2 regions of the Metabacillus dongyingensis genome follow, and region 2 is predicted to be linked to the other one. Evidence: riboswitches for the same ligand, from Rfam matches in the RefSeq annotation. Region 2 holds a riboswitch; the other holds the start of a gene.
What was found. Region 2 has a riboswitch for S-adenosylmethionine ahead of K8L98_RS05575 (MetQ/NlpA family ABC transporter substrate-binding protein). Riboswitches for the same ligand answer to the same signal wherever they lie in the genome.
Positions count from the first base shown of each region.

Region 1: another riboswitch for S-adenosylmethionine. It lies ahead of K8L98_RS15310 (MetQ/NlpA family ABC transporter substrate-binding protein); the one in region 2 lies ahead of K8L98_RS05575 (MetQ/NlpA family ABC transporter substrate-binding protein).

Region 1 is NZ_CP082944.1:3,122,938-3,126,365, forward strand. It holds gene K8L98_RS15300 (LLM class flavin-dependent oxidoreductase) at 1-646, opposite strand, end outside; gene K8L98_RS15310 (MetQ/NlpA family ABC transporter substrate-binding protein) at 1,133-1,975, opposite strand; SAM riboswitch class I at 2,104-2,212, opposite strand; gene mngB (mannosylglycerate hydrolase) at 2,717-3,428, opposite strand, start outside.
Region 2 is NZ_CP082944.1:1,122,415-1,125,842, reverse strand. It holds gene K8L98_RS05580 (ammonium transporter) at 1-1,092, shown strand, start outside; gene K8L98_RS05575 (MetQ/NlpA family ABC transporter substrate-binding protein) at 1,187-2,005, opposite strand; SAM riboswitch class I at 2,073-2,180, opposite strand.

The DNA of each region.
Region 1 (3,428 bases), 2.0 Mb from region 2:
GATTGTTACCTCCCCCATTAAGGTAGGCTTGCAGTGATTTTTTCAGTTCATTTGGATCACCGTTAATAAATTGTGCATAAACGAATGAAATGTTCAATTCTGCTGCTAACTTCGCACTATTCTCACTGGCTCCCAGGAGAAAAAGATGCGCTGGTTCAGGAGGAATAGGATAAGCTTTCACACCGTATAGCTCGTGTTTCTCATGTAAGCTGTTATGCATGAGACTTTTTAAATCACTTAATTTCTCTTGAATGCTTTGACCACCTTTCAAAAGATTTTGCTGAAGCGCTCTTGTGGAAAGGGGCAGGCCGCCCGGAGCTTTTCCTATTCCCAAATCCACTCTTCCTGGAGCTAAAGATGACAAAACGTTGAAGATTTCAGCGACTTTATATGGACTATAATGTTGAAGCATAACTCCGCCAGAACCTATTCGAATCTGTTTGGTTTTTGCCAGAAGGTAGGAAATGAGAGCTTCTGGCGCAGAGCCAGCTAATTCCTCTGAATTATGATGCTCAGATACCCAAAAACGGTGATAACCCCATTTCTCTGCAAGTATTGCCAGATCCACTGTTTGTTTTAACGCATCTGCTGCTGTATCATTTTCTCCAATCGGACTTTGATCAAGAATGCTCAATTTTATTGACACACTTTCTTCCCCCCTTGTTTATTTCTTTTCCTCACAGCCCTATTTAATGTGCCTCTAGAAGTCCAGTCAGCAAAAGAAGCTGCAAAAAAGGCCCCCCAGATAAGAATGCATATCTTATCTGGGGCGCCTCCGGTTGACCAGTGGGCAATTCTTTATTCTTTCAATTCTTTAAATTATGAAATTTAAGATCCATTGAAAGAATATTATTCTTATTTTTCCGATAAATCAAGTTGGTTTTATAAAAATATTTTCGGACTATACAAAGGTCTACTAATCAAGATAAAAAGTCAGCTGTTTCCTGTTCTTCCTTGTTCTGCGTTTTTTCACGCAAACTGATTTTCCGGAAATTCCAGACCTAAGCTCTCTCGAAGAGTGACACCTTCATACTCCGATCGAAATAAACCCCTTTCTTGAAGAATAGGAACAGCTAATTCTATAAAGTAATCAGTTGTCTATAGTCCATCGATAAAGAGTCTTTATTAATTATTAATTATTTATGATTTCTTCAACCGGTTTTTTTACTGGGATTTTGGTTCCGCCAAATTCCTTCTTTATGAATTCCTGAACTTCTTTCGAATGATATATACTGCTTAATTTTTTAAAATTTTCATTTTTTTCGTTTTCTTTTTGAGTAACAAGAATATTAATATTTGCCTGTGTATCTTGATTGACCTCTTCATGGTAAATAGAATCTTTAATAGAATTCAATCCAGCATCAAGAGCAATGCTGTTTCCAATTAAGGAGGCATCTACATCGGGAAGAGACCGCGCTGTAGATGATCCGTCTACTGGAACAAATTTAATATTTTTCGGGTTTTCTACAATATCTTGAATCGTTCCAAATGAATCAAAATCATCCTTTAACGTAATGACACCTGCATTTCGCAATACGCGTAGAGCTCGAGCTGTATTTGCCGGATCATTAGGAATGGCTATTCCAGCATTTTCCGGAATTTCTTCAAGTGACTTCAAGCGTTTAGAATAAATACCCATTGGTTCTAAATAAGTTGTTGCTATTGCGGCTAAATCTGCATTTTTACTTTTCACATAATCTTGAAAATATGATAGTGATTGAAAAGCATTTACATCAAGGATTCCGTCATTTGTAGCCTCATTAATTTGCAGGCCGTCATTAAATTCTTTTACTTCAATCTCAATTCCGGCTTCTTTGGCTGCTTTTGATTTTGAAATAAAGTTCCATACTTGAGCATCTGATCCAGATGAACCTACGACAATTTTGTTGTTTTCAGATGCATTTGAGTTTATGTTGCATCCTGATAAAATAATGAATATGATTCCGGCTAGAAGTGTAATCGATAATTTTTTCATTTTTGTTTTCTCCCTTTTTCAATTTTTTTTAATCCTTAATATTGCGAGTTCTCACCGCCCATCAAAAATTGCGTAAAATAAAAACCCTTTCTAAAATAAGAAAGAGTTTCGGATTAAACGAATATCTCATCTTATCTTTCAAGCACTTTCATGCTTGCTGGAATTAGCACAGTACTTTTATATAAGCCTGTTGCCGAGGTTTCATAGGGCCATTCCCTCCACCTCTCTAAATAAGAATATATGTTTTTTTCATCCATTAATGGATTCATCACTCCTTAATTAATCATGTTAAATGAACGAAAGGCTTCCATCTCAAGTTCTCAGGGTACTTGAGTGAAAGCCTCTGGTTATCCAGTGAGCGCTGTAATTGAAAAATTTGTTAATATTAAATTAATACAATAAATCATATGTGTCAAGTCGGAATTAAAAATAATAATTACTTTCTATACTGCATTGATTAAATCAATTATGCCTAATACACATTGTAATTACTGTTTATTTCTTGTATTTATTAAGGGCATAAAAATTTATTCCTAATAACATTGCAATTCTTATCTCCTCCCAAAATTCTCTCTTTGAAAAATAGGAAAAAGAAAAATTGGTTTATTCATATTTACTCACATCAAGGTTGATTTAACTTTCTATTTGTTAATAAAAAAGACACCCCTATTTTTTGCTGCGTTGAAGGTAACTTCACGTGCAAATAGAAGAGTGTCTTTTTGAAAAACTATCAAACTGCTTTTAAAAAAGAATCGTTTTCACTTGATTTGTTTTAATTTTCGATTGTACTTTATTTTCTTCCACCTCTATAACTTCAGAACATTTTTCATTAAGATTTGCCGTATATGCTTGTTGAATAGAACGGTTTATTTTAAATGAAACGACCTTTTCTTCGTCGGTTGGATTATAGAAACGCAATACGAATTGATCATCCTTTTCGGCTTTCTTCAAAGTACTTAAAACAGAATCCTGATGTACTTCTTTTATAAAGCTGAAAGAGGCCGGCGTTTTAACATCCGCTGTATTAAGTTTCATTGCATTAAATGGAATTTTGTTATAGAGATCAATTGGTGTTAAGTACTCTTTAGCCATCCGTGCAGCATTAGCTTTTAATGCAGATTGCTGATGTGTAACAATCGCAAACTCTAACGTTAGTTTTCCAAGCATTTGTGAGTCTGGAGTAGGTAATTTAATTCCAGAAGGACGGCCCGGCCTTCTGAGCAGTTCTTCCTTACCCAGCACTCCTACACCTCTGAACAAGGTTATAGCAATTGTGTCGTATGCTTCACCGACAATCTCATACTCTCTTGTACTATTTGTTAGTACACTCACACCATATGCTTCATTGGATAGACTAACAAAACTTAACATTGGATAAATGGAATCTGGACGTTCATCCCATTCTTCCTGCTCCCAAATATCCATTGCACTATCGTAAACATCACGTTTCAAA
Region 2 (3,428 bases):
ATTTATGGGGATGGCAATAAATTCATCGGTCTATCTAGTTTCTTTTATGGAGATGCAGCACCTGCACAGGACGGATTAACGACTTCGGTTGATTTCTTTTTTCAGCTGGCATTCGCAGCAATTGCATTGACAATTGCCTTCGGAGGCTTTGCAGAGCGTGCTAAATTATCAGCTTACGTAATCTTCGCAGTTCTATTTTCAGCCCTGGTTTATCCTGTTGTCGCACACTGGATTTGGGGAGCAGGCTGGCTGAAGGATTTAGGCAAACAGGACTTTGCAGGCTCTACTGTTGTTCATTTAACTGGCGCAATGGCAGCTCTTGCAGCTACAATCGTCCTTAAACCAAGGCTCGGGAAATACGGGAAAGACGGAACAACGAATCAATTATCCGGCCACAATCAAGTGTATACAGCATTAGGAGTTCTGATCCTTTGGGTTGGATGGTTTGGTTTTAACGCAGGAAGCACATTTGGCGTGTCAGACGGATTCTTTGGCTATGTAGCATTAAACACTCAGCTAGCCGCTGCTGCAGGTGCAGTTGCTGCAATGATTGTTGTTCGAATGATGACAGGAAAAGCGGATATTCCAACAACCTTGAATGGCGCACTGGCAGGTCTTGTAGCTATTACAGCATCCTGTGCATTTGTTGCTCCTTGGGCAGCTGTTGTAATTGGATTAATCGGCGGGGTCATTGTCTATTTCAGCATGAAGCTATTTGATAAAGCTAAAATTGATGATCCGATTTTCGCCCTGTCTGTTCATGGTGCTGCCGGAATCTGGGGAACATTATCGACCGGCTTCTTTGCAACTCCGGAACTTGCAGAACGAAACGGCGGTTTAGCAGGATTATTCTACGGCGGAGGTTTCACTCAGCTTGGTGTTCAAGCGATTGGAATCGTATCATGCGCTGCTTACGCATTTGTCATCTCCTACGTCATTTTAAAAGTGATGAAACAAGTTATGGGCACAATCCGCGTAACGGAAGAAGAAGAAATGATCGGACTCGATATGAGTGAACATGGCAGCTACGGCTATCCTGAATCATTTGCAGCTGTTGAAGAAAGCAATTCAGGTAAAAAGACTACGGCTTGAAAGAAAAGGAGAATAATTTTAGGAGAGGCTTTAGCAAAAAGATCTTGAACAGCTCTTATAAAGAAAACCACTTCCCATGAAGTGGTTTTTCTCTTTATTTCTTCTGTTCCATCCAATCGGGTTTTCCGAATCCCTGAAAGTTTTTATCAATTTCTTCTTCAAATCCTTCAGATTCAACAACTTCTTTAATATCCTTAGCAAGCTCTGAATCTGCATCTTTCGTATTCATCACTACACGATTGCGATGCACATCATTCATATCCTCAAGCTGGACGGCATCTGCAAGATTCATTTTCGCGGCTAAAGCGAAATTTCCCGGTACTGCTGACAAGTCCGTATCTTCCACCGCTCTTGGCAATTGGGCCGCTTCTACTGGAACGAAGGTTAATTTTTTGGGATTTTCAGTCACATCTTTTTCAGATACTTGGATAGGACTCACATCTTCATTCAGCTCAACTAACCCTCCATCTTTCAAAATCTGAAGCGCACGCGCTGCGTTCGTTGGATCATTCGGTATGGCGACAGTCGCGCCCACTTTCACTTCACTGAGTGATTTGACTTTGTCAGAATAGATCCCCATCGGAGCAGTAGGGACCGTAATCACTTCAGATAAATCCATTTTGCTTTGTTTTGCGAAGGTTTCCATATAGATTTTATGCTGAAACAGATTGGCATCAAGCTCATCATTGCCGAGCGCCTGATTTGGCTGAATGTAATCATTAAACTGAACAACTTCAACCTCGTATCCTTTTTCCTCAAGTCCCGGTTTGATCGCCAGTTCAACCATATCCGTGTACGGACCTGCCGATGCTCCAATTTTGATGCTTTTCTTTTCTCCATTTGAGCCTTCTGCTCCGCATGCAGATAATACTCCCATTACAAGTACAATAAGTGCTAAAACTGTTTTTTTCATTTGTTCTCCTCCTTTTTTTACACAAAAAATTCCCCTTTCATTCAGAAAGAGGAATCGTATGTATGACGACTTATCTTCCAGAATGAATAATCATTCTGCAGGATTTAGCACCGTTCCATTTAAGGAGGTTGCCGGACTTCGCAGGGCCTGTTCCCTCAGTCTCTCTTGATAAGCAAGCTATTAAATTCGAATATCTGTATAATATACTCACAGCTTCATTCTGTCAATCATTATTTTAGAATAATCAAAAAAGTGTGATGCAGACAAATAAGAATCTATTAATAAATACTTGATTTTGCCATGCCCTTATTTGATTAAGCTGAAAAACGCAGTATTTTGTGATTTCTCATTTTATTAAGTTAACATGCCCTCTTATTAGCCTAGCCGAAAATCTTGGATACTCATTGAGAGCGTATGATTCCTCTTTACAGTCTCAATCCTGGTTTTGGATACTCATAGAGTGCGTATGATTCCTCTTTACAGGCTCAATCCTGGTTTTGGATACTCATAGAGTGCGTATGTTTCCGCTAAACAGTCTCAAACTTGGTTTTGGATACTCATAGAGTGCGTATGATTCCGCTAAACAGTCTCAATCCTGGTTTTGGATACTCAATGAGTGCGTATGATTCCTCTTTACAGGCTTAATCCTGGTTTTGGATACTCATTGAGTGCGTATGATTCCCCTAAACAGTCTCAAACTTGGTTTTGGATACTCATTGAGTGCGTGTGATTCCTCTTTACAGTCTCAATCCTGGATTTGGATACTCTCAGAGTGCGTATGATTCCTCTTTACAGTCTCAATCCTGGTTTTGGATACTCATAGAGTGCGTATGATTCCCCTAAACAGTCTCAAACTTGGTTTTGGATACTCATAGAGTGCGTATGTTTCCTCTTTACAGGCTTAATCCTGGTTTTGGATACTCATAGAGTGCGTATGATTCCTCTTTACAGTCTCAATCCTGGTTTTGGATACTCATAGAGTGCGTATGATTCCCCTAAACAGGCACAATCCTGGATTTGGATACTCATAGAGTGCGTATGTTTCCCCTAAACAGGCACAATCCTGGTTTTGGATACTCATAAAGAGCGTATGTTTCCTCTTTACAGGCTTAATCCTGATTTTGGATACTCATAGAGTGCGTGTGATTCCTCTTTACAGTCATAATCCTGGTTTTGGATACTCATAGAGTGCGTATGATTCCTCTTTACAGTCTCAATCCTGGTTTTGGATACTCATAAAGAGCGTATGTTTCATCTTTACAGGCTTAATCCTGGATTTGGATACTCATAGAAAGCGTATGATTCCTCTTTACAGGCTTAATCCTGGTTTTGGATACTCATAGAGTGCGGATGATTCCCCTAAACAGTCTCAATCCTGGTTTTGGATACTCATAGAGTGCGCATGATTCCTCTTTACAGTCTC